2 regions of the Pseudocitrobacter cyperus genome follow, and region 1 is predicted to be linked to the other one. Evidence: predicted binding sites of a transcription regulator. Region 1 holds the regulator's gene; the other holds the start of a gene.
What was found. The regulator Fur, encoded in region 1, represses iron uptake genes when iron is present. The targets are predictions, from matches to a motif close to ATAATAATGAGAACNACTATCAA.

Region 1 (16,161 bases):
ACTTTGGTGACGTTAGTATCGGCCGGGCCGCCGTTAGGTGGGTTGTATTTGATACCGCCATCTTCCGGCGGGTTATGAGACGGGGTGATCACAATCCCATCGGCCAGCGGGCCGCCTTTCTTGTTATGAACTAGAATGGCGTTTGAGACCGCAGGCGTCGGCGTAAAGCCGTTATTTTCCTGCACAATGACATCCACACCGTTTGCCGCCAGCACTTCGAGCACGGAGATAAACGCCGGTTCAGAGAGCGCGTGAGTATCTTTACCCACGTAGCACGGGCCAGTAATGCCATTTTTCGCACGATCTTCTGCGATAGCTTGCGCGATCGCCAGAATATGAGGTTCATTGAAACTCTGGCGCGCCGCACTGCCGCGGTGTCCGGAAGTACCAAACTTTACTGCATGCTCTGCGTTACCCGCTTGCGGTTTCAGCACATAGTACTGAGACGTAAGCTGGGCGACGTTAATCAAATCACTCTGTTGTGCAGGCTGGCCCGCACGGTTATGGATTGCCATTGCTTGATCCTTCTTATGCAAGGGTTAGATTGTGCCGCATACCTTTTCGATTAATTCAGCGGGGAACTGCATGGTTTGCATAATGTGTTCCACCATACTGCATTTACGACCGGTGTTGGTATTGGTGATCACCCAATATGGGGTTTCCGGTACCTGTTTCGGTTTAGTCTGATTACCGTTTTTCAGCAGGGTCTGCTCGTTGGCGGCAAAGTAGACACGCGTGCGCCCATGAAGCGATTCCGTTGCTTCGGCAAACGCGTTGTTATCCAGTTTGTAGAGCGTCGTCAGGATCAGCATAAAGCGATTGACGGCTTTTTTCTGCTCAGCGTATTCATCGGAGAGCAGCAGTTCACGCATCGCGCGCACTTTATCTTTCGCGGTTTTAACCGGCTTCACCTCGGCAACTGGAGCAACCTGAGCCGGTGCAGCTTCAGCTTTAGCAACCGGGGCAGCAACAACAGGTTGTGATGCGGCGGAAAACTTCAGCATTCGCCGTAAAATGTCGGATGCGCTCTCGCCAATGTGCAGTGTGTGGGCGGCAATATAGCGATAGAGTTCGTCATCAACTTCGATCGTTTTCATCTTAATCCAGTGCAATAATTTTTCTGAATACAAGTTGCTGGGATTATATGTTCAAAACCCAACAGCGGATAGCGTCATACCAGGATAGCGGCAAAAATGGGATAAAAATCGTATCTTGCCCCTGAACGTGAGAATGTCCAACATAATACCCTAACCCGACAGAGCGAAAAAAAGAACTTTGCTATGAAATTGAATACCCGAACGCAATCTGCACAAAACCAGCACAATAATTCCCCCATCCTTCTCGTTCATGGCCTGTTTGGCAGCCTGGATAACCTCGGCGTGCTGGCGCGCGACCTGGTGGCCGACCACGACATCCTGCAAGTGGATATGCGTAACCATGGCCTTTCGCCGCGTTCTGACGAGATGAACTATCCGGCGATGGCGCAGGATCTGCTGGACACGCTTGATGCCCATCATATTGAAAAAGCAACGGTAATTGGGCATTCGATGGGTGGCAAAGCGGTGATGGCGCTTACTGCGCTGGCTCCGGAGCGCATTGCGCGGTTGGTGGCTATCGATATCGCCCCCGTGGATTATCACGTTCGTCGTCATGATGAGATTTTCGCCGCCATCAATGCCGTTACCCAGGCGGGCGTCGCCACCCGTCAGCAGGCGGCAGCGCTGATGCGCGAGCATCTGGCGGAAGAAGGCGTGATTCAGTTCCTGCTGAAATCGTTTGTCGACGGCGCGTGGCGCTTTAACGTTCCGGTGCTGTGGGATCAGTACCCGCATATCGTCGGCTGGGAACCCATTCCGGCGTGGGATCATCCGGCGCTGTTTATTCCTGGCGGTAATTCCCCGTATGTTACTGAAGATTATCGCGATGCTCTGCTTTCGCAGTTCCCGCAGGCTCGTGCGCATGTCATCGCTGGCGCAGGCCACTGGGTACATGCAGAAAAACCTGATGCGGTGCTGCGCGCTATTCGCCGATATTTAGCAGACTGATTAAAAACTCAACGACCGCGCGCCATTATGGCCGTGGTCGTTGGCGTGTCGGTTGCACTGATGTATGATTGCGCGCTGTCTGCACCGGGCGTTTCCCGGTAGCTTGTTTCCCCGAAGTCACTCTGAATCATGGCAAAAGAACAAACGGACCGCACGACATTAGATTTGTTCGCAAATGAGCGTCGGCCGGGAAGACCCAAAACCAATCCGCTTTCGCGTGACGAGCAGTTGCGCATCAATAAGCGTAATCAATTAAAACGCGATAAAGTTCGCGGCCTGAAGCGCGTCGAGCTGAAACTGAACAATGATGCCGTTGACGCTCTGAACGAGCTGGCGGCAGCGCGTGATATGAGTCGCAGTGAGCTTATCGAAGAGATTCTGATGAGCCAGTTAGCCCTGCTTCACGAGCAGGAAAAGGTCTGAAAATTTCGCAAAACCCCACTTTCATGTAGCAGAGAGTGCAGTCCGGTACGATTGCTGATTCCGCACCTTTCTCTGTTCTGCTATGATTGCCCTTATCTGTGGGCAATACGCCACCACCATATCATTAAGTTTCAAGAGGTTATTTAACTCATGGCAATCGTTGGCATCTTCTTTGGTAGTGACACCGGCAATACCGAAAATATTGCAAAAATGATTCAGAAACAGCTTGGTAAAGACGTTGCCGACGTGCATGACATTGCCAAGAGCAGCAAAGAAGACCTGGCTGCATTCGACATTTTGCTGCTGGGCATTCCGACCTGGTACTACGGCGAAGCGCAGTGTGACTGGGATGATTTCTTCCCAACGCTGGAAGAAGTCGATTTCAACGGCAAACTGGTTGCCCTGTTCGGCTGCGGCGACCAGGAAGATTATGCGGAATATTTCTGTGATGCGCTGGGGACTATCCGCGACATCATCGAACCGCGCGGCGCGACCATCGTTGGTCACTGGCCGACTGCGGGCTACCACTTTGAAGCCTCCAAAGGACTGGCCGATGACGACCATTTCGTCGGTCTGGCCATCGATGAAGACCGTCAGCCGGAACTGACCGCTGAACGCGTTGAAAAATGGGTGAAACAGGTTTCTGAAGAGCTGCATCTGGAAGAGATCAAAAACGCTTAAGCATTAATGCGGCGTGATTGTTAAATTACGCCGCATTAATAGGTAGAAGCAATCAAAATAATAGCTACAAATTTTTAACTTTTGAACGCATATCTGTACAATACCTGCAGAATTTAGCGGGTTTGCTAGTTAAGCCTCGTTTTTGAAATCTTTACTCGCCCAGGGCTTGCTGTTTTCATTTAGAAAGGGTCATTCTATAATGAGACGCATTATACCCGGTGCACTCTCTATGATACTTCCCTGTTGGGAAGTCAATCGTTTAGCAACAGGACAGATTCCGCATGACTGACAACAATACCGCATTAAAGAAGGCTGGCCTGAAAGTCACACTTCCCCGGTTAAAGATCCTGGAAGTGCTTCAGGAACCAGACAATCACCATGTCAGCGCGGAAGACTTATATAAACGCCTGATCGACATGGGTGAAGAGATTGGTCTGGCGACCGTCTATCGCGTACTTAACCAGTTTGATGACGCGGGCATCGTAACGCGCCATAACTTTGAAGGGGGTAAGTCCGTTTTCGAACTTACCCAACAGCATCACCACGATCACCTGATCTGCCTCGACTGCGGCAAAGTGATTGAATTTAGCGATGATTCCATTGAAGCCCGCCAGCGTGAAATCGCGTCAAAACACGGCATTCGCTTAACGAACCACAGCCTGTACCTGTATGGTCACTGTGCAGAGGGTGACTGCCGCGAAGATGAACACGCCCACGACGCGGTAGAAAAATAGTCGTCACTGTTTTACTAAAGCCAACCAACAGGTTGGCTTTTTTATTGCCTGTTGCTTACCCTCCACACTTCGGCGTAATGTTACTTTAATGTAAACACTAAGGTACCGGAGAGGGAAATGGAACTTCGACAGTTACGATATTTCGTCCGCATCGTGGAGACCGGAAGCATGGGCAGCGCGGCGCTCGATCTGAATATTGGCGTCTCGGCGCTCAGCCAGCAGATGACGCGACTGGAAAACGACCTCTCCATACGCCTGTTGCAACGCACCTCCAGAGGCGTCACCCCCACCAGCGCCGGGCTGGCTTTTTACTCGCAGGCGCAACTGGCGCTTCGTCATGCCGATGACGCGGTGCTCGCCGCACGCGAAGCGCGTCTTTCCGGACATATCAGCGTAGGCATGGCGCCCAGTACCGCCTCCGTGCTTGGCATGCCTTTTATCAACGCGATGCGCGAAAGCTACCCTGACGTTCGTTTGCATGTTGTGGAAAGTCTCTCCGGAAACCTCGAACGCATGATCAACACCCGTCAGATTGATTTAGCGATTGTTTTTCAGAAGGATAAAATTGTGCGCTGGAGCGCAAGACCGATTCTTGAAGAAAGACTTTTCCTGATTGGCACCCATGCCCTTCTGGCTGATATTTCCTCTGACGGTATCTCGCCTGCCCAACTGGCAAACATTCCGCTGATTATGCCAAGCCAGGGGCATGGCCTGCGTGGCAGGCTTGAAGCCATTGCCCAGGAGCACGGACTGACCCCGGAAGTCGTCACCGAAATAGATGGCCTGGCCTTGCTGATGCAGGCGGTACGCAGCGGCCTTGGCGCCACATTACAGCCTGGGGCGGCGATATCCCACCTCGACCACGAAGCACTCAGAGTGATCGATGTCCAAAATCCAGTCCTTAGTCGCCCCAACTTTCTGGTCAGCCTCTCTGATGATGAACTCTCTCCGGCTGGTCTCGCAACCCGCGTAATACTCAGCAAAGTAATGCGAGAGCTCACGCAAGCCGGCGCGTGGCCAGGCGCAACCCTTTACGTTAACTAAAGGCCTCTTTAGCAAGAGGCCATAGCGGCAACGCGCATCAAGCATATACATTTCAATTACAAATTTAACAATTAGTTAAATAGTAATGGAGTCGACAATGGTTGATGTTCTGGTGATCGGCGGAGGCAATGCGGCATTGTGTGCCGCACTGACCGCTCGCGAGGCCGGCGCTTCTGTGCTGCTGCTTGAGGCCGCGCCTCGTGAATGGCGCGGCGGTAATTCCCAGCATACCCGCAATTTGCGCTGTATGCATGACGCCCCACAGGATGTGCTGGTGGAGAGCTACCCCGAAGAGGAGTTCTGGCAGGATCTGTGGCGTGTTACCGAAGGAAACACTAACGAGTCGTTGGCACGTTTAGTGATCCGCACCTCATCGCACTGCCGGGACTGGATGCGCCAGCATGGCGTTAACTTCCAGCCCCCACTTTCGGGCGCACTGCATGTCGCGCGGACTAACGCCTTTTTTATGGGCGGCGGTAAAGCGCTGATGAATGCTTATTATCGCAGCGCGGAGAAACTGGGCGTGCAAATTCGCTATAACACCCCGGTTCAGGCGCTGGAGCTGCAAAATGGCGAATTTGTCGCTGCACTGGCAGGAGAGGAGCGCATTACGGCCAAAACCTGCGTACTCGCCGCCGGGGGATTCGAGTCCAACCGGGAGTGGCTGAAGGAGGCCTGGGGCCAGAATGCGCGTGGAGAATGGCCTGCCGATAATTTTCTCATTCGCGGTACCCGCTTTAATCAGGGCGTACTGCTCAAATTTATGATTGACGCGGGTGCGGATATTATTGGTGATCCTTCCCAGTCCCACTGTGTGGCGATTGACGCCAGAGCGCCTCTCTATGATGGCGGCATTTGTACCCGTGTGGACTGCGTCTCTTTAGGGCTGGTAGTCAACCGTGATGCAGAACGCTTTTATGATGAAGGGGAAGATTTCTGGCCCAAACGCTATGCCATCTGGGGACGGCTGGTCGCCCAGCAACCGGGGCAAATCGGCTATTCGATTATCGACAGTAAAGCCATCGGTCACTTCATGCCGCCAGTATTCCCTGGCGCGCGGGCAAACACGCTGGATGAGCTTGCGCGTCAGTTAGGCCTTGATGCTGAACGTTTGACCCATACCATCACGCAATATAATCAGGCCTGTCAGCCAGGGCAGTTCGATCACACCACGCTGGATAACTGCGCGACGGCTAATCTTACCCCACCGAAAACGCATTGGGCGCGCCCAATCGATACCCCTCCCTATTATGGTTATGCCCTGCGCCCGGGGATCACCTTTACCTACCTGGGATTGAAAGTAAACGCTCACGCCGCCGTGCATTTTGCCGGAAAGCCAAGCCGAAACCTGTTTGTCGCCGGAGAGATGATGGCAGGCAACGTGCTGGGCAAGGGGTATACCGCGGGCGTCGGTATGTCGATTGGTACGACTTTCGGACGCATCGCCGGAAAAGAGGCCGCACTGGCAGCAAAACAGGAGGCGCGTCATGAAGCAGCTTGAAAAATTAATTATCGAGGCTCAAATTATCACCGAGCCAGAGGCGGAAGTTGAGCGCGTAATGCAGGTCTGTAATGCCTGCCGCTACTGCGAAGGCTTTTGTGCTGTGTTCCCGGCGATGACCCAGCGGCTTGAGTTCAATAAAGCGGATATCAACTACCTGGCGAACCTGTGCCATAACTGCGGCGCCTGTCTGCATGCCTGCCAGTATGCGCCACCGCATGAGTTTGCTATCAATGTGCCTAAAGCCATGGCCGAAGTCCGGCTGGAGACCTATCAGCACTACGCCCAGCCAGCCGCTTTCGCCGCACTCTATCGCCGGGTGGGCATCACCGTGACCCTGGCGCTGGTTTTCGGCCTGATCTTCTTTTTACTCCTCGCTATGGGGCTGAAAGGGTCGCTGCTCCATCCTCCGCTGGCGGGTGATTTTTATCAGATCTTCCCCCACAACCTGCTGGCCTGGATGTTTGGCTCCGTGTTTATTGTGGCAATCGGATTGCTAATGACCGGGGTCGTTCGCTTCTGGCGTGAAATTTCTCCCGGCCTTCCACAATCTGCGGATATCTCCGAAGCCTCACGCAACGCCCTCACGCTGAAATATCTCGATGGCGGCCATGGAAAGGGCTGTAATGAAGCGGACGATGCCTTTACCCTGCTGCGTCGCCGTTTTCATCACTTCACCTTCTACGGCTTTATGCTCTGTTTCGCTGCCACCCTCGTGGCGACAGGCTATCACTATCTTGCTGGCTGGGAAGCCCCCTACCCCTTCTTCAGCGTACCGGTCATGCTCGGCACCCTGGGCGGTGTGGGTCTGGTCGTCGGCCCGGCGGGGTTACTGTGGCTGAACCTGCGTCGCTCGCCTCTGCACGGCGATCCACGGCAAAAGCCGATGGATCGCGGTTTTATTTTACTGCTGTTACTCACCAGCCTGACGGGGTTAGGCCTGTTAGCCGGCAGGGACTCATCGTGGATGGGCATTCTGCTCGCCATCCACCTGGGGGTAGTCATGGCGCTTTTTTTGACCATTCCCTATGGAAAGTTCGCCCACGGATTTTATCGTTGCGCATCCCTACTCAAGTGGGCAATTGAGAAGCGACGCGGAAAACAGACGGGGGTCGCAGGCGACTAACCCATACACTCTTACCTCTATAACAACAAAATGAAGACAATGGAGAGCAAACCCAATGACTCAACCAACATCGCGCGCCGGAACGTTCGGCGCAATACTCAGAGTAACCAGTGGTAATTTCCTCGAACAGTTCGACTTTTTTCTGTTCGGTTTTTACGCCACCTATATCGCCAGAACATTTTTCCCGGCGGAGAGTGAGTTCGCCGCGCTAATGTTGACGTTTGCTGTGTTTGGTTCTGGTTTCCTGATGCGTCCTATCGGCGCCATTGTTCTTGGCGCCTACATTGACAGGATTGGTCGTCGTAAAGGGCTGATGGTCACGCTGGCGATTATGGGCTGCGGCACTCTGCTGATTGCCCTGGTTCCCGGTTATCAGACTATTGGCGTATTAGCCCCCATTCTGGTTTTGCTCGGTCGACTGCTCCAGGGCTTCTCTGCGGGGGTTGAATTGGGCGGTGTGTCGGTCTATCTGTCTGAAATTGCCACGCCTGGCAATAAAGGCTTCTATACCAGTTGGCAATCAGCCAGCCAGCAGGTCGCCATCGTTTTTGCCGCGCTGATCGGCTATGGACTGAATGCAACGCTCGGACACGATCAGATTTCCGAATGGGGCTGGCGCATTCCCTTTTTTATTGGCTGTATGATTATCCCACTGATTTTTGTCCTGCGACGTTCGCTCCAGGAAACGGAGGTCTTTTTACAGCGTAAGCACCGCCCCGATACCCGGGAGATTTTAACCACCATCGTGAAAAACTGGCGGATCATCACCGCCGGGACGCTGCTGGTGGCGATGACTACGACAACCTTTTATTTCATTACCGTCTATACCCCCACCTACGGCAGAACCGTTTTACATCTCAGCGCACGGGACAGCCTGATTGTCACGATGCTGGTGGGGATCTCGAACTTCATCTGGCTGCCCATCGGCGGGGCCATCTCCGACAGAATCGGCCGTCGCGCTGTGCTGATGGGCATTACGCTGCTCGCGCTGGCTACCACCTGGCCTGTGATGAACTGGCTAACGGCGGCGCCAGACTTCACCCGCATGACGCTGGTACTGCTGTGGTTCTCGTTCTTTTTTGGGATGTATAACGGCGCCATGGTCGCAGCGCTCACTGAGGTGATGCCGGTTTATGTACGCACCGTTGGTTTTTCGTTGGCATTCAGCCTCGCGACGGCCATTTTTGGCGGTCTGACGCCCGCAATTTCGACCGCGTTAGTGCAGATAACCGGAGATAAAAGCGCGCCGGGATGGTGGTTAATGTGCGCCGCATTATGCGGGCTGGCCGCGACGGCAATGCTATTTGTTCGGCTGAGTCGTGGCTATCAAACCGCGGAGAACAGGCTCTGATTTGAGATTATCCCGGGTAAGCAGCAGGCTTACCCGGATACTGTTTATCGGTATGGAAGGGATTTACTTCGTGTTGTTATTACTGTGAATTTCCTGCCAAATTTTACCGCAGTCGGTTTTCACAGCCTGATCGTTGCCGGTTTTTCTCGCCAGAATACACGCCTGGTAATCACTTACCCGCACACTTTCCTGGTTAGCAAACTGTTGATGCGCTTTGTCCTGCTTCAGCACATTCAACACCTGCTGACAGGCTTCGATTTTTTCCGGCGAACCTTCCGCAGTATTGATACAGGCGCTGTAGGCATCTTTCAGACGCGTATCTTCTTTCGGTGCATCAGACTGCGCACAGCCCGCCAGTCCCGCAACAAGCGCGGTGATCATCATCATTTTTTTCATGTTGTCAGCCCTATACGGTCCGGCGGGCATCGCAGCCCGCCGGAACGCTTATCAGAAGATGGTGAACGGTGCGATAACCATAAATTTCACGTCGCGCTCATCCTGGAAGATGTTGCCGTAACCACCGCTCCAGCTTGGGATATCGGAGTGGTTGTCGTACTGAGTGAAGTGCAGTTTAAACAGCGTACCTTTTGCACGACCATCCTGCACGGTGTAGGCCACATCCAGGCTATATGCGGACTCTTTGATGGTGTTGTTCTTGTCGTAATAGGCATCCGGGTTGATCTGCCAGGTTGCAGGTTTAGCATCCCAGGCATAAGCATATGAAGCACCGACAGCCCAGCCCGGCAGATTCCAGTTCTTCAGGTCATACATCGCGCCGAAGAAGACCGCCTTTTCGCCGTTGGCGTTAAAGTCAGAACGGTTATCCCACCAGATATCCAGACGACCGTTTGAAGAGGCGTAGGTTGGTGTCATACGTTGCAGGAAGTAGCCCTGCTGGCCTTCGGCCTTAACCCATGTCCCTTCCAGACGCAGGTCAACCTGGCCGACTTTGTAACCGAAGGTCAACGCCTGCAACCAGGCCGTGCCGTCGTAAATATCGTTTACAGTACGGTCATCGACTTTGTCGCGGGTACCGTAGAACTGGTAACTGGTAGAGAGCGGGCTACCCGCAATATCAAATTTATAGCTCGCTTTGGCGAAGTATTGATCGACATAACCTTCCGCCTGACCAAATGCCGCTTCCAGCACCAGGTCATTTTTGAAGTCATATTTCATACCGATGGAGTGCAGATAGTCGACTTTCGTGCGCTTATCGTTCTGGTAGAAATTATCCATTTCGATATGCCATGGGGCCTTGTATTCATTGGTCCACATGTAGGAGAAGCTCAGCGCGCCAGCATCGTCGAAGTCAAAATTAGCCCCGGCTTCCGCGCCCTGATAAGTACCCGGCATAAAGCTCCAGTGCGGCGCAAGTAATGTTTGACCGGTCGGTTGAATATAACCACCGCGCGCCCAAACCGGGCCATATTTAAATTTCGCCGCCGCTTTATAAAGGCTTACCCCGCTTTTATCGCCGGAGTAATCTTCTGAGTAGCCTTTATTTTTAGAAGAGAACGCAATTTCGTTTGGGTGACCACTTTCTGAGGATTCCGCCATTTCAATGGCAGTGAAAGCAGCAATATCAAGGCCAAACATATCAGCGGCATAGCCGGACTGGAAATCGAGATTCGCGTTCCAGGTGGAGTGAGAAAGGTTGGTTTTATATTTGTCGTTATCGGTCACATCTTTACGGTCACGCTCACGCTGCCAATAATAGATGCCGCCGGTTAACGTGGAATCATCGATAAAGCCTGCTGCACTCGCCTGGGGAACGACCACCAGACCCGACATTGCTGTGACACCGGCAATAGCCAGCGCCAGCGTACTACGTTTGCCACTGAACGTACGCATATGTGTATCCTCTTTGACTTTTAAAAATGCCGCTGCAAAGCAGAGGCTAAAAATAAAAAACTGATAAAAAAGTAGCGGGGTGAAAAGCACCTTTTGCTACAGGGTTAGATTATTTTTCGCGACGCGAATTATCAATCCTTTTTCGCGATCAAAACCCAGGATTATGACAAAGCGCACATATTTCGTTGCGTCTTGTAACAAATGAGATTTATTAACATAAACCGGCGCAATGCCTTATCTCATCGGGGGAAGATGTTAATACTCAGAGTTACGAGGATGTGTCTGGCGAGGATGATGCAAATGGACGATGTCTGCATGGAAAAGATTAATTCGCATCGCGAATATGAGAGATAAAAAAAACGCCGCAGGAGCGGCGTTTTTCTCAAGCAGAAGATTACTCCCCCACTTTCGCCCAGGTATCACGCAGGCCAACGGTGCGGTTAAACACCAGCTTATCAGCGGTAGCGTAACGGCTATCGAGGCAGAAGTAACCTTCACGCTCGAACTGATACGCTTTACCAGCTACAGCCGCTTTCAGGGATGGTTCAGCAAAGCCGTGCTTGATAACCAGCGAATCCGGGTTCATAACGGACAGGAAGTCATCAGCAGCGCCTGGGTTCGGTACGCTGAACAGTCGGTCGTAGAGACGGATCTCAACCGGCAGAGCGTGTGCTGCGCTCACCCAGTGAATAACGCCTTTCACTTTACGGCCATCTGCCGGGTCTTTGCTCAGGGTATCGGCATCGTAGGTACAGAAGATGGTGGTGATATTACCTTCTGCATCTTTCTCTACGCGTTCTGCTTTAATCACGTAAGCATTACGCAGACGCACTTCCTTACCCATCACCAGACGCTTGTACTGCTTGTTGGCTTCTTCGCGGAAGTCAGCACGGTCGATCCAGATTTCACCGCTAAACGGTACTTCACGGCTGCCCATTTCCGGTTTATTCGGATGGTTCGGCATGGTGACCATTTCGCCTTCGCCCTGGTAGTTTTCGATAACCAGTTTCACCGGATCGATAACCGCCATTGCGCGCGGCGCGTTTTCGTTGAGATCTTCACGAATGCAGGACTCCAGCGACGCCATCTCAATGGTGTTGTCCTGCTTGGTCACGCCGATGCGTTTGCAGAACTCACGGATAGCGGCAGCGGTGTAGCCACGACGACGCAGACCGGAAATGGTCGGCATACGCGGGTCATCCCAGCCTTCAACATGCTTGTCAGTAACCAGCAGGTTCAGCTTACGCTTGGACATCACGGTGTATTCCAGATTCAGGCGCGAAAATTCGTACTGGCGCGGATGAACCGGAATAGAGATGTTGTCGAGCACCCAGTCATACAGGCGGCGGTTGTCCTGGAACTCCAGGGTGCACAGAGAGTGCGTAATGCCTTCCAGCGCATCACTGATGCAATGGGTGAAGTCGTACATCGGGTAGATGCACCACTTGTTGCCGGTCTGGTGGTGCTCGGCGAATTTGATACGGTACAACACCGGGTCGCGCATCACGATGAACGGCGACGCCATGTCGATTTTCGCGCGCAGGCAGGCTTTACCTTCTTCGAAGCCGCCGGTACGCATTTTTTCAAACAGCGCCAGGTTCTCTTCTACGCTGCGATCGCGGAACGGGCTGTTTTTACCTGGCGCGGTGAGGGTGCCGCGGTATTCGCGGATCTCTTCCGCTGACAGCTCATCAACATAGGCCAGGCCTTTGTTGATCAGTTCAACGGCATACTGGTGCAGTTGATCGAAATAGTCGGAGGAGTAGTGAATATCACCAGCCCAGTGAAAACCTAACCACTCGACGTCGTGCTTGATGGACTCGACGTATTCGATATCTTCTTTTGCCGGGTTGGTGTCATCAAAACGCAGGTTGCACAGGCCTTGATAATCCTGCGCGACGCCAAAGTTCAGGCAGATCGATTTCGCATGGCCGATGTGCAGATAACCGTTCGGCTCAGGCGGAAAACGGGTATGGACTGTGGTGTGCTTCCCACTGGCCAGATCTTCATCGATGATCTGACGAATAAAGTTACTCGGGCGGGCTTCAGCCTCACTCATCGTGGATTCCTCAAAAGCGTAAATAACGTATAACGGCGTATGATCTTATAAGCAGGGCGCAGAGACAACCCTTAACTTACAGAAAATAGCGCTTTGAAGTGGAGTATGGGGATCATTTGCTGCAAAAAAAAGCGGCGGAGGAAAAGTCCCCCGCCGCTTAAGGCAATCGCGAACTCAGGAGCGATTATTTACCTTTAATTTCATACAGTGGTGTTTGCCCCGCAACAACCGCACCCTGCGCCTTAATCACCAGGCCGCTGAAGTCGTCGATGTTGCTGCAAACTACCGGGCTAATCATTGAACGTGCATTAGCATTCAGGAAGTCGAGATCCATTTCCAGCACCGGCTGCCCTGCTTTCACTTCCGCACCCTCTTCAACCAGGCGAGTGAAGCCCTGGCCGTTCAGCGCAACGGTATCAATACCCATATGGACAACGATTTCCGCGCCTTTTTCTGTTTCCAGGCAGAATGCGTGGTTGGTGTTGAAGATTTTCACGATCGTGCCCGCCGCCGGGGAAACCACGGTTTTATCCGTTGGTTTAACCGCTACGCCATCACCGACTGCTTTGCTGGCAAAGGCTTCGTCTGGTACCTCTTCCAGCGCCACAACATCACCGGTCACAGGAGACACCAGCTCCGCAATCACCGAACTGTTATTCGGCACCGCTTGCGGTTTTGCCGCAGGCGTAGCAGCCGGTGCCACAGTCGCTTCTGCTGCTGCAACCGGGCCAGTGGTTTTCATCGCGTTGGCGATTTTCTCTGCCACGAAGCCAACGATAATCTGCACGCTGGTTTTATTCAGGCGAATCACGCCGGATGCGCCCAGACGTTTGGCCATCGCATCGTTCACCAGTGAGGAGTCTTTCACGTTCAGACGCAGACGGGTGATACAGGCGTCGATACCGGTCAGGTTATCAGAACCGCCGATTGCGGCGATGTACTGACGCGCCAGGCCCGTAACGTCCTGCTCTTTATCGCTACCCACATTAGTGTCTTCGCCATCGGCTTCGCTACCGGCAACGGCCAGTTCACGACCCGGGGTCATCAGATTGAATTTGCTGATGGTGAAACGGAATACCACATAGTAAATAACGAAGAACACCAGCCCCTGAGGAATAAGCATCCACCAGTGAGTCGCCAGCGGGTTACGGGAAGAGAGCACCATATCCACCAGACCCGCGCTAAAGCCGAAGCCGGCAATCCACTGCATGCTGGCCGCGATGAACACGGAGATACCGGTCAGGAAGGCGTGGATGACATACAGCACCGGCGCCACGAACATGAAGGAGAACTCCAGCGGTTCGGTGATCCCGGTGAAGAACGCGGCGAACGCGCCCGCCATCATAATACCCAACACTTTCGCTTTGTTTTCAGGACGTGCGCAGTGGTAGATAGCCAGAGCTGCACCCGGCAGGCCGAACATCATGATTGGGAAGAAGCCCGCCTGATAACGACCAGTGATACCGACAACCGCTTTACCGGCTTCGATAGACTGCGCGCCACCGAGGAAGTTAGGAATGTCGTTAATGCCCGCCACGTCGAACCAGAACACGGAGTTCAGGGCATGGTGCAGGCCAACCGGAATCAACAGACGGTTGAAGAAGGCGTAAACGCCCGCGCCGACGGAACCCAGTTTCTGAATGTGTTCACCAAAGTTCACCAGACCGTCGAAAATCACCGGCCAGATGTACATCAGAATGAAGGCGACCACGATCATCACAAACGAGGTCAGAATAGGCACCAGGCGGCGACCGCTGAAGAACGACAGCGCCTTCGGCAGCTCAACGCTGCTGAAGCGGTTGTAGAGTTCCGCAGAGATAATACCGACCAGAATACCCACGAACTGGTTGCTGATTTTACCAAATGCCGCCGGAACCTGGTCCGCCGGGATCTTTTGGATCATTGCAACTGCCGCCGGAGAACAGAGCGTGGTCAACACGAGGAAGCCCACGAAACCGGTCAACGCCGCCGCGCCGTCTTTATCTTTCGACATACCATAAGCCACACCAATGGCAAACAGCACGGACATGTTATCAATAATGGCGGAGCCAGACTTGATAAAGAACGCAGCAAGGGCGTTATCTCCACCCCAGCCGACAGGGTCGATCCAGTAACCAACCCCCATCAAAATTGCCGCTGCAGGCAGCGTGGCGACTGGCACCATCAGTGCGCGCCCCACCTTCTGTAAATAACCTAGAATACTCACTTTATTCCCCCTATGAGACCCCGTTAGGCTCACCAATCGCTGTTTTTTTATAGTGTCGTTAATGATTACTACGATGAATTATTCATTCACACGTGGAGTGTGTGAAAAATTAATTCGTATCGCAAATTAAACGCCCTGTTTTTGTGATTATAGTCACCAAATATTGCTATAACCCCTCCCTTTTGCTGGCTAACACGCAAAACTTATTTTATCATTCAAAAAATCAAAGCGGATTGACCCCTTGTTACCGCGAAAGTGCGTTACGCTTATCATTAGCACTCGTCAATCCACGACCTGTTTAAATTAACTATAGAGGTGAACAATGAGACTGATTCCCCTGGCTACAGCAGAACAAGTGGGCAAATGGGCCGCGCGTCATATCGTTAACCGCATCAACGCGTTCAACCCGACAGCCGATCGTCAGTTCGTGCTGGGTCTGCCGACTGGCGGCACACCGCTGACTGCCTATAAAGCACTGGTAGAAATGCATAAAGCGGGCCAGGTTAGCTTCAAGCACGTTGTGACGTTCAACATGGACGAATACGTGGGTCTTCCGAAGGAGCATCCGGAAAGCTATCACAGCTTCATGCACCGCAATTTCTTCGACCACGTTGATATTCCGGCTGAAAACATTAATTTGCTGAATGGTAATGCCGCAGATATTGACGCAGAATGCCGTCGTTATGAAGAAAAAATTCGTTCTTACGGCAAAATCCACCTGTTTATGGGCGGCGTGGGCAACGATGGTCACATCGCGTTCAACGAACCGGCCTCTTCTCTGGCTTCCCGCACCCGTATCAAAACCCTGACCCACGAAACCCGTGTGGCGAACTCTCGTTTCTTTGACGGCGACGTCTCTCTGGTACCAAAATACGCGCTGACTGTAGGCGTGGGCACCCTGCTGGATGCCGAAGAAGTGATGATCCTCGTGCTGGGCAACCAGAAAGCACAGGCTCTGCAGGCGGCTGTCGAAGGCAACGTCAACCACATGTGGACTATTAGCTGTCTGCAGTTGCATCCGAAAGCTGTGATGGTGTGCGATGAGCCATCCACGATGGAGCTGAAAGTGAAAACGTTGAAATATTTCAACGAACTGGAAGCGGAAAACATCAAAGGTCTGTAATGTATTCTCGTCCCGCC
Region 2 (16,161 bases), on a different contig from region 1:
ATCAACGCCAGCAACAGCATCGGTGTGGCCTGTACCAGCAATACGCCCTATACCATTGGCCTCGCCCCCTCCAACAACAGCAGTACCGGCAGCGGCGTGATGAAATCCAGTACCGGTAATGCCAGCAACAGCGATCGGGTGCCTTATCAGCTCCGTACCGCTGCCGGAACCAGCGGCGCGCCGTGGGGAAATACAACGGGCACGAATACGGTCGCCGGGACGGGGAACGGTCAGGCTGCCACCTATACCGTCTGGGCCACCGTCCCGAGCGCCAACTATACGCCAGACACCTATGCCGATACGGTGACGATCAACGTCACCTACTGAAAACCAGCCCACCACAGTCGCGCGCGCATTCCCCAGCCGCTTGTCCAGCCGGTGGTGATATTCACCACCCGGCCCCGGGAGATCACCACCAGCGTGGGCGTCACACTGACCTGCCAGCGCGTGGAGATCTCACCGCGTGGGTCGTTCACTACCGGCATAGTCAGATGCTTTTTTGCCATCCATTGCGCCAGTTGGCGATCGTCGCCAGAACGCAGCGCAACGCTCAATACCTTCGCTCCTTCCTGTGAAAGTTGCTCCACCGCAGGCGTGGTGTAGCGGCAAACGCCACACCAGGTCGCCCAAACGTACAGCAGGACAGGTTGTTCTTCACTCATTTCAGCAAGCGAGTGCCTCTCACCGTCCAGCGTTTGCAGGGCGATCCCGGAGAGATCGCCCGGAAGGTCAGGCTTGCGCAGTTGATCCATGCCCCACATCAGCGCTATCGCAATCAGTATCAGGACGACCAGATCCTTCAGCCAGCGGCGCAGCCTACTGCGCATTCACTTTCGCAAGCTGTTCTTTCACCAGCGCCTCCAGGTCGTTATAGGCAATCGCCCCCGCTACCATTTGATCGCCGACGATCGTCGCAGGCGTCCCCTGAATCCCTAACACCTGCGAGAGGATCAGATTCATGTTTACGCTCTCCCGGCTTTGCTCATCCATTTTGATCTCCGCCGTTTGCGTTTTCTGCTGCGCACTCAGAATGGAAGCGTCATCGTGAGTGCCCTTTTTCGCCATCAGCCGCTGATGCAGCGCCCAGAATTGATCAGGTTGTTGACGCCAGGTGGTTAACGCCACGCGCGCGGAGGTCATTGAACTTTCACCGCGAAATGGCAGCAGCTTGACGACGAGCTGCACCTGCGGATAGTCATGAACAATTTTCTCCAGCATCGGGTCGAACTGTTTGCAGTATGGGCAGTTGTAATCGGTAAAATTCACGATAATCAGCGCGGGTTTGCTGGCTCCCTGACGCGGGCTGGCCGGGTCGTTGAAAATCATTTCGGTGAGCTGCGCCTGCGCATCATTGTCGCCCTCCTGCGCCAGGCTGAATGTTGAGACACAGAGTAATAAAAGCAGAGTAAAAATTCGCATCACTGTTTTCCTTTGGCACCGGACAAGGCATTGAGTACCGCTTCGCGGCTGAGCAGAGGAGGTAAAATGTTTCCCTGCGGCTGGCCCGGGCCATAAATTTGATTAAAGGGGATGGCCGCACTCTGGCGACGATTCAGAAACTGGCTAATGGTGGTGGAAGGGCGGCTCCAGTCGCCGCGCAGCGCTACGACGTCCGGCGCGGTTAACGCCTGTTGCACATCCTCGCGCAGCAGCACATTGTATTTGTTGGCTTTACAGGTAACGCACCAGTCGGCAGTGACGTCGACAAACACCCGCTTGCCGTCGCCCAACGCCGTCTGAATCGCTTCCTCGCTGAGAGGCTGCCAGGCGATGCTATCACGCACGGGAGACGCCGATTGCGGCAGCCAGAAGAGTGCCGCCGCAGTCATCAGCATTAGCCCGGCCGCGCCCAGCCCCACACGCCAGCGATAACGCAAGGCCAGCGCAATACACAGCGCCAGCGCCAGTACGCCACCGATCCCCCAGGTGAATGTCTCCCCCAAATGCACATTCAGTAGCGTCAGCAGCCACAGAGCGGAACCCAGCATCATGATCCCCAGTACCATCCGCACGAGGTTCATCCAGCGCCCCGGCCTCGGCAGACGCAGCGCCAGCCCCGGCCAGACGGCCACCAGCAGCCATGGCAGACTCATGCCTAACCCCATCGCCAGGAAGATCCCCCACAGTTCCGGCAACGGCGCGACCAGCGCCACCGACACCGCGGTTCCGAGGAACGGCGCGGTGCAGGGGGTTGCCAGCAGCGTGGCAAACGCCCCCTGCCAGAAATGCCCCATCAGCCCGTTACCGCCGCGGGTCGCGAGGAAGGTGGCGGTATTTGAGGAGAGGCGAATTTCGAAGAGCCCCAGCAGGCTGGCGCTGAACAGCACCATCACCATCGCCGCGATAAACCACGGGTTCTGGAACTGGATACCCCACCCCAGCGCCTGGTTACTCAGGCGCAGTGCGGTCATCATCAATGCCAGCGCCAGAAACGACGCGATAATCCCCGCCACCGACGCCAGAAACTGCCGTCGTACCGCGCCGCGTTCGGCGCGTTCCCCCTGCAATACCGACCCCAGCTTCATCGCCAGCACGGGCAATACGCAGGGCATAATGTTGAGGATAAGCCCGCCCAGCAGTGCCATCGGCAGCACCAGCCATAATGAAAAGCCCGCCGACGGGAGTGCGCTTGCCCGCCCAATAAGGCGTTCGCTTTCCTGCGCCAGCCCATTGTCTGCCAGTACCAGTGAGAGCGTTTTGCCCTGTAGATCCGGCGCAGCATCCCCCCACTCATCCGTTACTGGCACGACGGCGGTGAGCGTATCGCCCTTCACCTGAATCGTCGGTTTGGCAAAACTCACCCCATCAAGGTTGTCGAGATAGAGCGCAGGCGACTGCCAGCCCTCCTGACGCAGAGCCGTCACCACCACCTTCCCCGGCGCATAATCCGCCTGCAACGATGTGGTGAGCCCGTTTTCACGCGGCAGGGTGCCCATCGCGCGGATGAAGTCATAATCGACATTTTTTTCCGCCGGGGCGCTCAGGTCGAGCGAGAAGGGGTAGTCCGTAAGAATGCAGACATTGCTACAGGTTGAAAGCGTCAGCACCCCCGCGAGCGTCGGGGTTTTCACCTCGTGCAGGGTGATAGGAAAACTCACCCTGTCGTGATAGCCCTGAGTAGAAATCCCTGCCACATCAAATCGTTGTGGAACTGGCCAGCGCCAGACAACCGACTGGGGCGACGCCCAGGCAATCGTCGGCGCAATACCGCCTTCGCCCGGCGAACGCCAGTAGGTTTTCCAGCCCTTCTCCAGTTGAACGTCGAGCAGCAGGCGCGTGTCGCCACCCGCAACAGTTTGCGTGCGCAGCCGCACGCTGGCGTGGTCGTTATCGGCGGCGCGCAGCCAGCCGCTGTCCGCCGCCCAGCTTGCGGGCAGCCACAGACAAACCAGGCAGAGCAGAAGCTGCCTGAAATAAGTAAGCATTTGTTTTCTCCGTAAATAATAAATTAACCTGGATAACGCAGGCTAAAAATCACTCACGGAAGACGCATAATCGTAGATGTACCCGCAATCGGGGCGAGGAGATAACGCGGGGAGGCCAGACGCGCTGATAGAAAACAGGCAACGCCGCCAGGATCGCCAGCAGCAACGCAACGGCAAAGAGTGCGCCTTCGAACAGCACCGGCGGCGAGGCCAGCAGCGATTTAGCACTCAGTTCGCAGGGGGTGACCGGCGCATCGCTGTCCAGTTGTTCGGTCTGACTCACGGTGACAACACTCATCGTCAGGGCGTGCAGGCTCGCCATGCGCTGCGCGGTGCAAACCAGCACCACCAGACATGCAAGGGCTACCAGTAATATCGCCTTTCGCTGCCGATGAATCATCATAACCTCGTATTAATTCGAGGTTAATCTTAACGGACGAATATGGTTTGGCAATCTTAAAGCTGTAAAGAAGTGTCTGGAAGGCAAAACGCCCGGCCTGAGCCGGGCGGAAGAATCAGTTATTCACGGGGATAACCGCCCCTTTATATTTGGTGCGGATCCACTCCTGAATCTCTTTAGAGTGCAGCACATTCACCAGCGCGACGATATCTTTTTTCTTCTCGTCACCGCGATGCACGGTGATGATATTGGCATACGGGTTATTTTCACCGCTCTCAACCGCAATCGGGTCGTGAACCGGGTCGAGACCCGCGTCAATGGCGTAGTTGGCGTTAATCACCACCGCCGCGCCTTCATCGTTGTTGTACATCTGCGGCAGGAGAGACGCTTCAACGTTCGGCAGGAACTTCAGCTTTTTCGGGTTCTCCACGATATCGCTGATGCGCGCAGTCACTTTATCGACGCCCGGCTTCAGCTTAATCACCCCCTCTTTCTCAAAAATGGAGAGAATACGCCCCTCTTCAGAGACCGCATCGCGCATGATGATTTTGCCGCCCTCCGGCAGATCCTTCAGCGATTTATATTTTTTGGAATAGATGCCAATCGGCTCAATATGGATAGCGCCGGCACTCACGAAATCGTAATCCTTGTCGCCCGCATGATCTTTGAGCACGCTGTTCAGATACGGAATGTGCTGGAAGTAGTTCGCATCGATATCACGACCCGCCAGCGCGGTATTCGGCAGGATGTAGTCCTGGAACGGTTTGATCTCAAGATCGATCCCCTGCTTTGCCAGAATCGGCTTCGCCTGCTCAAGAATTTCCGCATGCGGCGTGTTAGACGCGCCAACGGTCAGGGTATCCGCCCAGGCGGCGAAGCTCAGGGCGCTCAGGGTAGCGGCGGCGATAAGCGTGAGTGTCTTTTTCATGATGATGGTTCCTGTGTGTTATTAGCGTTTATCTAACAGAGAAGTCAGGACGTCGCCGCAAAACTGGATGACGAAAACGATGATTAAAATAGTCACCGTCGCGACCAGCGTGACGTCATTGTGGTTGCGCTGGAATCCTTCCAGATAAGCCAGATTCCCTAAACCACCTGCGCCGATCACCCCCGCCATTGCGCTGTAGCTCACCAGCGCAATCAACGTGACGGTAATACCGGAAACCAGCGCCGGGGAAGATTCGGGCAGCAGGACGCGAAAAATCAGCGTCGACAGACGTGCGCCCATAGAACGGGTTGCCTCAATCACCCCTTTATCCACTTCACGCAGGGCAATTTCGACCAACCGCGCATAGAACGGCGCCGCACCAACAATCAGCGCTGGCAGCGCCGCGTTCGCGCCGAGAATGGTGCCGACAATCGTTTTGGTAAACGGGATCAGCAACACAATCAAAATAATGAACGGGATGGAACGGAAAACGTTCACCACCACTGAAATGACGCTGTAGAGCGGGCGGTTATAAAAGAGGCCGCCTTTGGCGGTCAAAAAAAGCGCCAGCCCGAGCGCGATGCCGAGGACAAATGTCGCCACGCCGGAAAGCGCGGTCATGTAAAGCGTCTCCTGCGTTGCCGCCCACAGCGCGTCCCATTTCAGATGCGGTAAGAATTGCTCAGCCATGCTTTACTACCTCGCTGTCAATGCCGGTTTCCTGCAAATCTGCGAGGATATTGTTCAGTTGTTCGGGATTCGCCACCACATGCAGCCAAAGCTGACCAAACGCGCCGTGCGCCGTTTGGGTCATTTTGCCGTGCAGAATGTTGAACGGCAGGCCGTAGCGCAGCGTCAGTTCGCCCACCACCGGACGATGGGTGGTCTGGCCGGTAAAGGTCAGTTTGATAATGCTGCCCGTCAGGCCATCGGTCAGCTCAGGGTTAAACGCCTCTTCTTCGACGTACTGGCTAACCTGACGCACAAACTGCCGGGTAATCGGTTTTTGCGGATGGGTGAAGACCTCCAGCACATCGCCCTCTTCGACCACTTTGCCCTCTTCCATCACCGCCACACGGTCGCAGATTTTGCGTACCACATGCATTTCGTGGGTAATAAGAACGATGGTTAAACGGAAGCGGCGGTTGATATCCAGCAGCAGGTCGAGAATTTGATCGGTGGTTTGTGGATCGAGCGCCGAAGTCGCTTCATCACATAGCAATACATCCGGATTATTGGCCAGCGCACGGGCGATGCCCACGCGCTGTTTCTGGCCGCCGCTCAACTGCGAGGGATACGCATTTTCGCGCCCCTTCAGGCCGACCAGTTCCACCAGTTCCGTCACGCGAGCGCGAATTTTGGCTTTTGGTACACCGGCAATTTGCATTGAAAAGGCGATGTTTTCGCTGACCGTGCGTGACCAAAGCAGATTGAAGTGCTGGAATACCATGCTGATCTTCAGACGCGCCTGACGCAGAGCTTCCCCTTTCGCGGCGGAAATATCCTGCCCGTTCACGATCACGCTGCCCGAAGACGGCTTTTCCAGCCCGTTCAGCAGGCGAATCAGGGTGCTTTTTCCCGCGCCACTGTAGCCGATAATGCCGTAGATCTGCCCCTGTTCAATGTTCAGGTTGACGTTATCGACCGCCGTGATTGCCCCTTTTCCCGGGCTAAAAATCTTTGAAATATTCCTGAGTACTATCATTCGTCTGCCAAATAGCGGTTTAGAAGTATGGACGTCCAGACGATATCGGGTTCGGGTGACGGATAGCAAACAACAAAAAAGAATGTGTTATTACGAGAGGTTATAAGCGAGTCGCCGCACCGGGCGGTGCAGTGAAATTATTTTCTGCAAACCATAGTCAGAATTTTGCTAAAGAAACCAGGCCGGGTGGGGTATTAAACCCGTGCAGGTCGGGCAGGCGCAGCGCCCGCCCGACAAAACCAGCGCGTTTACTTCTTATGCCAGTACGCCTGGCTACGCACCAACTGCTGATCAATGGCATCAGTTTCAAAACGGCTAACCAGCGATTTCGCCACCGCGCCTTCGCCAGTAACCCAGATAAAATAGTCTTCTTCCGGGACGGCAAGCGTCGTCAGCTTATCGGCGACAGCCTGCTCGCGGTGCCCGATAACCCACTGGATATCAAAATCACTGAAATCCGCCAGATAGTCCTGATATGCCTCATCGGCAATCGTCACAATCGCCTTAACCTGCGGGCGCATCGGCAACTGACGCAGGCTCTCCAGACGGCGACGCAGCGCCGGCATTCCGGATTCATCGCAAACATAAAGCTGCCAGGCGTAATCTTCCGGAACCACCAGCGAACCACGCGGCCCGCCGATTGTCAGCGTATCGCCAACGCGGGCATTCATCGCCCAGTTGCTCGCCACGCCGCCTTCATGAATAAAGAAATCAAAGGCCAGCTCGTGCCGCCCGGCATGATAGAGCGGCGTATAGTCACGCGACTGCGGGCGCACACCATCCGGCCAGACGATCCCTTCATCGGTCATCGTGGGAGGCGAAAGACGCTCGCCCGCCTGTGGAAAGAACAGTTTGGTGTGATCGTCAAAACCGCGTGAGGAGAAGCCTTCCAGCGCCTCACCGCCCAGCACTATCCGCTGGAAGCCTGCGCCGATGCGCTCCACGCGTAACACGGTCAATTCGCGAAAACGCAATTCGTTGCGCACGCGCTGCGGATACTTTTTCTCTTTCGTCATGGTGTGATCGCCTTCGTGAAAAACAGATATATCTAAATTTTATGCAAATGATAATGATTGCCAATTAGACAGAAAGCAAGCTTTTTTTAAGATATAATTTCCCTGGCACACAAAAAACCACAACAGATAAATTATTCTTTATATTTCATGTAAATAATAAAAAATTACTTTATCACCTTGCTAAAAACTGAAGTTTAGATATAGATTAGATATATCTAAAAAACAGCAAGGTATTAATGATGAGACACTTACCCTTATTTGGCCGCGAAGGCCGCCATGACCATGGTGAAGGACGCCACGGCGGTGGCTGTGGCGGCGGGCGTCGCCAGCGTTTCTTCGGCCACGGCGAACTGCGCCTGGTGGTGCTGGATATTCTCTCGCGCAACGCCAGCCACGGTTACGAACTGATCAAAGAGATCGAAAATCTGACCCAGGGCAACTACAGCCCAAGCCCGGGCGTTATCTACCCTACGCTGGATCTGTTACAGGATCAGGGGTTGATCACTATTCATGAAGAAGATGGCGGCCGCAAAAAAATCGCGATCACCGCAGAGGGCGCTAACGTACTGACAGAAAACAAAGATGTGCTGGATCAGGTGCAGGCGAAGCTGAAACTCCGCATGGTTGGTCACGAGCTGCGTAAAGATCCGCAGATGAAACGCGCTCTGGAAAACTTTAAAGCCGTACTGAACCTGAAAGTGAACCAGAGCGAAATTAGCGAGGCGCAGCTTAAGAAAATTGTCGGCGTCATCGACCGCGCGGCGCTGGAGATTTCACAGCTCGATTAATGCAGTACCGTAACCGCGTCCTGAAGTCGACCAGCGCGATGTTTCACCATCGCCGACACATGGGCGCTTTCCGCCACCAGCCCGGCATTTTTCTGGGTGATCGCATCCAGTTCCGCCACCGCGCGGGTGATGTCAGACAACCCGTTAGCCTGTTCTGAAGTCGACTGACTAATCTGCGCGATAAGCTGCGTCACATTCTGCACCTGCGTCAGAATATCGTTCATCACGCGACCCGCCGCATGCACCTGTTCGGCTCCGGACTGCACCTTGCTGGCGCTGGCTTCGATAAGCTTACGAATGTCATTCGCCGCACTGGCGCTACGACTCGCCAGTTGACGAACTTCACCCGCTACCACCGCAAATCCTTTACCCTGATCGCCCGCCCGCGCCGCTTCTACTGCGGCGTTAAGCGCCAGAATGTTTGTCTGAAAAGCGATGTCATTAATTAATGTGGTGATGGAACCAATGCGTTGCGTGCTGTCGGCAATATCATCCATCGTGTTCACCACCCTTTGCATCGCCTGCCCCCCCTCTTCCGCTGCGCTGCTGGCAGCGATTGAGAGCTTATCGGCCGCCGCCGCCGTCTGTGAATTGCTTTGCACGGATGCGGTCATCTCGTTCATCGTCGCCACCGTCTGCTGCACGTTCACGACCGTCTGACGGGTACGCTCGTTAAGATCCTCATTCCCCTTCGCTAACGTATCGCTTCCCTGACTTACGCTGGAGACCTGGCTTGCCACATCATTTTTCAACCAGCGGCAGATAAGCCCCAGTTGCCCTACGGAGCGTAGAATAAGCCCCAGTTCATCACCGCGATTCAGGTGTTTCACACTGTTGCGCCCACCGGTCGCAACGCTAAGCGCCTGACGCGCGACATTCTCTATCGGCCTGACAATCTGTCCTTCAAAAAGTGCGGTGCCAATCAGCATCAACAGCGCCGCAGCGGCAAACGCCGCCCACGACGCATGTGTGGCATACAGCGCCCCGGAGAGTACCAACAAAATAGACATCATCACGGCACGTACACGCCAGCGCAGCGGCACTGCGGATAACTTTCCCCACCAGCGCTTACTGACAACCATCCCTTTATAGAGACGCTTGTTACTCTTCCCCTCTTTCAGCGCCCGATAGAGCGGTTCGGTATTGGCGATCTCTTCCGGCGTCGCCTGGGTGCGAATCGACATATAGCCCGTAATTTCGCCCTGCCGCACCATCGGAATGGCGTTAGCTCGCACCCAGTAGTGGTCGCCATTTTTACGCCGATTTTTGACAATCGCACTCCAGGGCTCCCCCTGTTTGAGGGTGAACCACATATCAGCAAAGGCCGCTTTAGGTATATCCGGATGGCGTACCAGGTTATGAGGCTGGCCGCTGATCTCCTCCAGGCTGTAGCCACTTACCTGAATAAAGGCATCATTCACATGAGTGACAAAACTTTTGAGATCGGATGTCGACATGAGTGTTGTGTGTTCATCCAGTGCAAATTCGCGCTGACTGATATAGGGCTGAGAAGACATGCAGGTATCCTTGCCGGTATTAAGGCTTATTAGGGTTAAAGGTATGTCGGCGCTAATTGAGGGAGCTTTACTCATTAATCTCGATTCAGCTCCCATTTCCAGAGGATATATTCTCCCCTGCCCTCATATGGCGCACGATCCGCCCCTTTTTCGCCCCTCCTGCCCCATAATGGCGAAACGAGATATGTGCTTCTCCTTCGCCCACGCGGCTGCCGGACGATTAAATATTGTCCATTTGCGGTTCTCCCTGGTGTTTATCCCGATTTTTAGCGCCCACACCGAAGTGGCGTAATCCCTGCAATACTTAATTCAGTATCGTGTGATACGTGACCCCCGGGAGCCTATTTTGAACAGATTACCTTCCAGCGCATCGGCGTTAGCCTGCAGCGCACACGCACTGAATCTCATTGAAAAGCGAGAGCTTTCCCATGAGGAGATGAAATCACTCAACCAGGAGGTCAGAGAATACTTTAAAGAGCATGTAAACCCGGGGTTTCTGGAGTATCGAAAGTCTGTTACCGCCGGCGGGGATTACGGAGCCGTAGAGTGGCAAGCGGGGAGCCTGAATACGCTTGTCGACACCCAGGGACAGGAGTTTATTGATTGCCTGGGTGGCTTTGGCATTTTCAACGTGGGGCACCGTAATCCAGTTGTTGTTTCCGCCGTACAGAATCAGCTTGTCAAACAACCGCTTCACAGCCAGGAGCTGCTCGACCCACTGCGGGCGATGCTGGCCAAAACGCTGGCAGCGCTGGCGCCGGGTAAACTGAAGTACAGTTTCTTCAGCAACAGCGGCACCGAGTCGGTGGAAGCGGCACTGAAGCTCGCAAAAGCGTATCAATCGCCACGCGGTAAATTCACCTTTATCGCTACCAGCGGGGCGTTTCACGGTAAATCGCTCGGCGCGCTCTCGGCCACGGCGAAATCCACCTTCCGCAAGCCGTTTATGCCGCTGCTGCCGGGCTTCCGCCATGTGCCGTTTGGCAACATCGACGCCATGCGTCTGGCGCTATCTGAATGCCAGAAAACCGGCGACGACGTGGCGGCGGTGATCCTGGAGCCTATCCAGGGTGAAGGCGGCGTGATCCTGCCGCCGCCGGGGTATCTGCCTGCGGTGCGTAAGCTGTGCGATGAGTTTGGCGCGTTGCTGATCTTCGATGAAGTACAAACCGGGATGGGGCGCACAGGCAAAATGTTTGCCTGCGAGCACGAAAACGTTCGGCCGGACATTCTCTGCCTGGCGAAAGCGCTCGGCGGCGGCGTCATGCCGATTGGCGCGACCATCGCCACCGAAGAGGTTTTCTCGGTGCTGTTCGATAACCCGTTCCTGCACACCACCACCTTTGGCGGCAACCCGCTGGCCTGTGCAGCCGCGCTGGCGACTATCAACGTCTTGTTGACGGAGAACCTCCCGGCGCAGGCGGAGCAGAAAGGCGACATACTGCTGGATGGCTTCCGTCGTCTGGCGCGCGAATACCCAGATCTGGTACGTGAAGCGCGCGGAAAAGGCATGCTGATGGCGATTGAGTTTGTTGATAACGAAATCGGCTACAGTTTCGCAAGCGAGATGTTCCGCCAACGCGTGCTGGTTGCCGGGACGCTTAACAATGCCAAAACCATCCGCATTGAGCCGCCGCTAACGCTCACCGTTGAACAGTGTGAACTGGTGCTGAAGGCGGCCCAAAAGGCGCTGGCGTCGCTGCGGGTTGTTCAGCAGGTGGCAACCGAGCAATAACCACCCGCTTTTACCCGGCGATCGTTTTCGCCGGGTAAATTTTACTAAAATAAAAGTAAACCCCATCTCCTGATTTGCCGAAAATTTCACCTTCTGTTTTAGGGCGCATCGTGTAAAGCCGTAGTCATTTACTGAAAACAGATGCATGAATCGGTGCATCCTTTACAATGGACAGGCGCAACAGGCAACAGCAAACAGGGAAAATAATGGCGACGCTAAAAGACATAGCCACAGAAGCCGGTGTATCGCTGGCAACCGTATCACGGGTATTAAATGACGATGCGACGCTGAATGTAAAAGAAGAGACCCGACTGCGCATTCTTGAGATCGCAGAAAAACTGGAATACAAAAGCAGTAGCGCCCGCAAAGCACAGACCAGCGCGGAAAACCATCATCATCTGCTCGCCCTCTACAGTTACCCGCAAGAACTGGAAATTAACGACCCCTACTATCTGGCTATTCGCCACGGCATTGAGACACAGTGCGATAAGCTGGGTATCGAACTCACCAACAGCTATCTCCACAGCTACCAGGCGGAACTCAAAAAAGTGACCGGGGTGCTGATCGTAGGCAAACCGTCGCCTGCGCTGCGCGAGGTCGCTAAGGCGCTGACGGACAATATCTGCTTTATCGATTTCCACGAGCAGGAGAGCGAATTTGATGCCGTTGATGTCGATCTGGCGCGCATCTCAAAACAGATTATCGACTGTTTTATTTCCCAGGGCGCGACGCGGATAGGCTATATCGGCGGTGAAGATGAGCCCGGAAAAGCGGATATTCGTGAGTCCGTTTTCGTAGAATATGGCAGGCTTAAAGGGGTCGTTTCCACAACTGATATCTGGCGCGGCGCGTTCTCAAGCGCCTCCGGCTATGCGCTGGCGAAAAAGATGCTGGCGCGCGGCGACTACCCCGAAGCGCTGTTTGTTGCCTCCGACTCCATCGCCATCGGCGTTCTGCGCGCCATTCATGAGCACGGGCTGGCAATACCGCAGGATATCGCCCTTATCAGCGTCAACGATATTCCGACGGCACGCTTTACCTTCCCGCCGCTCTCGACGGTGCGCATTCATTCCGAAATGATGGGCAGCCAGGGCGTCAACCTGCTGGTCGAGAAAGCGCGTGATGGGCGTGCGCTCCCACTGCAAGTCTTTGTGCCCAGCAAACTGAAATTACGCGGAACCACCCGCTAAGCCCCCTCCCTCGCCGAATAAGCGCTTCGCCTTATTCGGCGCACCTCCGCGTCCTCTCTTTATCAAAAAGTAACTATCACACCCGCAACTATTTCGTGATCAACTTAAAACAAATGCGTTCTCACTCTTAATTTTAGTAAATATTTTACTAAAATCCACGGTAAAGATTTTACGTCTGACCGAATATCGACAAGGAGAGAACTATGAACGCCGTTGTTTCCGATAAACAACAGGTTGCCGCACTGTATACGGAACGCGACCACGTTCCGACCGTGCTGGAAGATCACCGCATTAACGGCATCAACAAAGAGAAGCCGCGCCCTCACCTTTTCCCGTTTACCAACCCGCTGCTGGCAATACGTAACGACCCCATAGCTGCCAGCAACTATCTTTCCCTGAACGGGCTCTGGCAGTTTAGCTGCTCGGTTAACCCGCAATCGCGGCCAAAAACATTTTATCAGGAGGAGTACGACACCTCGCGCTGGGCGACGATTCAGGTGCCGGGCAACTGGGAAGCGCAGGGCTTCGATAAAGCGATTTATATCGATGAACGCTTTCCGTTCACCACCCACTGGCCGGAAGTGCCTCGCGACTACAACCCGGTGGGTTCTTATCGCCGGAGCTTCCATCTGGACAGCCACTGGCTCGATCGGGAGATCTTTTTACAACTCGCCGGCGCCCGCACCGCATCGTTTATCTGGATCAACGGCCAGCGCGTCGGCTACAGCCAGAACGCCAAAAATCCAGCGGAATTTAACATTACGCCTTACGTCAGAGCAGGCGAAAACAGTATCGCGATTGAGATCTATCGCTGGGCCAACGCCAGCTATCTGGAAAAGCAGGACATGCTGGATATGTCCGGCCTTGAGCGGGAGGTCTTTATCTATGCCACCGGTAAAACGCGGATCTACGATTTCCACTGCCGCCAGCAGGTTAACCCGCCCTTCACCCATGCGGAAATTGACCTGAGCATCGATTTGCAGCACTACGACACGCACCCCGCCGGGATGGTACTGAGCATGCAGTTGCTGGACGATGCGCAGGATTTCACGCCTGTACTGAGCGAGCAGGTGCGTTTTACCCGCGAAGGAACGGAGCAGCAGCATCGCTTCTCCGGCACGGTGGAAAATCCGCGCCTGTGGAGCGCCGAGACGCCTAACCTCTACACCCTGCTGCTGACGCTCAGCGACGATCGGGGCGAGGTGATCGAATCCACCAGCCACAAAATCGGCTTTCGCCATGTGCAAATCAACAACGGGCAACTCCAGGTTAACGGCAAGGCGATTAAAATTAAGGGCGTGAACCGCCACGAGCTGCATCCGACGCTGGGACATGTCCCCACCGAAGAAAACATGCTGACCGATATCCGCTTGATGAAACAGCATAATATCAACGCGGTACGCACCAGCCATTTCCCCTGCCACTCCCGCTGGTATCAGTTGTGCGATGAGTATGGTCTCTACATCGTCGATGAAGCCAATATTGAATCTCACCCGCTGGCGCTGAAAGCGGAAACGCAAATCGGCGATACCGAATCCTGGATCCCCGCCCATCTGGATCGCGTTCAGGCGATGGTCGAGCGCGATAAAAACCACGCCTGCGTGATCGTCTGGTCGATGGGCAATGAAGCGGGCACCGGCTGCGTCTTTGAGACGCTCTATCAGTGGATCAAAGAGAAAGATCCCAGCCGCCCGGTGCAGTATGAACCGGCAGGTGAAAACTACTACAGCGACATCGTCTGCCCGATGTACCCCGACCTCGAACGGCTGGAGCGCTTCGCCGAACAGGGCGGCGATCGCCCGATGATCATGATTGAATACGCCCATGCGATGGGCAATTCACTGGGGATCCTCAGCGACTACTGGAAAATAATCGACCGGCACGACAATTTGCAGGGCGGCTTCATCTGGGAGTGGATGGATCACGCGCTGGAACTGACCAACGCCCGCGGGCAGAAATACTGGGGCTACGGGAAAGATTATCACCCGGACAAACCCAGCGACGGCAATTTCCTCAACGACGGCCTGCTCGCCGCCGACCGCACGCCTCACCCGCACATGGCCGAGGTGAAGAAGGTCTATCAGCCGGTTCGCTTCCACGCCGTTGACCCGGCGTCCGGCCTGTTCGCCGTGGAAAACCGCTACGATTTTGTCTCCCTGGAACATCTGGAGATCCACTATCACATTACGCAGGAGGGCCACGAAGTCGCCTGCGGCAGCCTGGGCGTTTTCCCGGTCGCCGCAGACCAGCAACAGACGATTCAGGTGCCGTTAGCCCCCCTTTGCCGTCAGGATGGGCAGGAATATTTACTGACCCTGAGCGCGGTCACCAAAGATGACGCCCCGCTAATCGGCGGCAACTATGAACTCGCCTGGGATCAGTTCGCGCTAACCCCGCGCGTGGCCCCGCAACCTGCCGACGCCACAGGCTACTCGCCGCTCAGCGTTCAGGAGAGCCAGATCGTCGTGGAGATCAACGGCGATGGTTTCACGCTGCGTTTTGATCGCGCCGACGGTTGCCTGACGCACTTCTCCGTCGACGGTAAAACGCTTATCCAGCGCGGCCCGGAGCCCAACTTCTGGCGCGGGCTTACCGACAATGACCTCGGCGCGAAGATGTTCAGTCTGGCTGAAGTCTGGCAGCAGGCCGCCAACCAGCGGGTTCTGATGGAGTTGAGCGTTGAACAGATCTCCCCCCATCAGGTGGCGGTAATCACCCGCTTTGAACTGTCAACGGTCGCCAGCCAGTACACCCTGCGCTACGCCATTTCGGCAAACGGGGAAATCCACATCAGCACCGATTTTATCCCCGGCGACGCAGCGCTGCCGCTCATTCCCCGCATCGGCACACAGCTCATTATGCCCTGCGAATTTAATTACATTCAGTGGTATGGACGCGGCCCCGGCGAAACCTACAGCGACCGCAAAGGCGCCAAAGTCGGGATTTACGGCGGCACCACCTGGGCGCAGTTCCACGCCTATCCGCGACCGCAGGAGAGCGGAAACAAAACCGATGTGCGCTGGGTTCGCGTGGTGAATGGCGATGGCTTTGGTCTGGAAGCAGTCGCCGACCACACCCTGCTGAATACCAGCGCCTGGCCCTTTGCCGCAGGAGAACTCGATTTTGTCGCCGATGGCGACAGCGACAGCGCTTCCGGGCTAACGCCGCTCTCCCGCAGGCACGGTGTGGACGTCCAGCCTGGCGCGCTCACCACCTGGAATATCGACCTCGCCCAGATGGGAACCGGCGGGCAGAACTCCTGGCGATCGCTCCCGCCGCCGGAGTACCAGTTGCCCGCGAAACCTTACCATTTCGCCTTTTATTTGCGCCCGGTGCGGCCGGATAACCATTAACTCGTTTTATGACATACCACGGGCGTCGTGACAGGCGCCCGCAATCAAATCAAGCAAAAGGAAAGGGTCATGTCTGAACAATCAGATTCACGGTATCAAATGTC

Region 2: a site for Fur is predicted at 7,516-7,538, ahead of VSR74_RS10655 (siderophore-interacting protein). Genes of this name have one in related genera too.

What each region holds. Positions count from the first base shown of each region.
Region 1 covers NZ_JAYMYY010000001.1:1,367,362-1,383,522, forward strand. Annotated here, with positions in the region: gene pgm (phosphoglucomutase (alpha-D-glucose-1,6-bisphosphate-dependent)) at 1-515, opposite strand, end outside; gene seqA (replication initiation negative regulator SeqA) at 540-1,097, opposite strand; gene ybfF (esterase) at 1,281-2,045, shown strand; gene ybfE (LexA regulated protein) at 2,175-2,468, shown strand; gene fldA (flavodoxin FldA) at 2,619-3,149, shown strand; gene fur (ferric iron uptake transcriptional regulator) at 3,431-3,883, shown strand; gene tcuR (tricarballylate utilization LysR family transcriptional regulator TcuR) at 4,001-4,927, shown strand; gene tcuA (FAD-dependent tricarballylate dehydrogenase TcuA) at 5,025-6,428, shown strand; gene tcuB (tricarballylate utilization 4Fe-4S protein TcuB) at 6,415-7,554, shown strand; gene tcuC (tricarballylate/proton symporter TcuC) at 7,610-8,905, shown strand; gene VSR74_RS06770 (ChiQ/YbfN family lipoprotein) at 8,969-9,301, opposite strand; gene chiP (chitoporin ChiP) at 9,353-10,756, opposite strand; gene glnS (glutamine--tRNA ligase) at 11,151-12,815, opposite strand; gene nagE (N-acetylglucosamine-specific PTS transporter subunit IIBC) at 13,000-15,021, opposite strand; gene nagB (glucosamine-6-phosphate deaminase) at 15,344-16,144, shown strand.
Region 2 covers NZ_JAYMYY010000002.1:389,446-405,606, forward strand. Annotated here, with positions in the region: gene VSR74_RS10615 (Csu type fimbrial protein) at 1-327, shown strand, start outside; gene VSR74_RS10620 (protein disulfide oxidoreductase) at 321-827, opposite strand; gene VSR74_RS10625 (DsbA family protein) at 817-1,419, opposite strand; gene VSR74_RS10630 (protein-disulfide reductase DsbD family protein) at 1,419-3,425, opposite strand; gene VSR74_RS10635 (copper resistance protein) at 3,475-3,825, opposite strand; gene VSR74_RS10640 (MetQ/NlpA family ABC transporter substrate-binding protein) at 3,941-4,753, opposite strand; gene VSR74_RS10645 (methionine ABC transporter permease) at 4,775-5,443, opposite strand; gene VSR74_RS10650 (methionine ABC transporter ATP-binding protein) at 5,436-6,458, opposite strand; gene VSR74_RS10655 (siderophore-interacting protein) at 6,707-7,474, opposite strand; gene VSR74_RS10660 (PadR family transcriptional regulator) at 7,714-8,262, shown strand; gene VSR74_RS10665 (methyl-accepting chemotaxis protein) at 8,259-9,779, opposite strand; gene ygjG (putrescine aminotransferase) at 10,126-11,514, shown strand; gene ebgR (transcriptional regulator EbgR) at 11,721-12,704, shown strand; gene VSR74_RS10680 (glycoside hydrolase family 2 TIM barrel-domain containing protein) at 12,908-16,057, shown strand; gene VSR74_RS10685 (APC family permease) at 16,127-16,161, shown strand, end outside.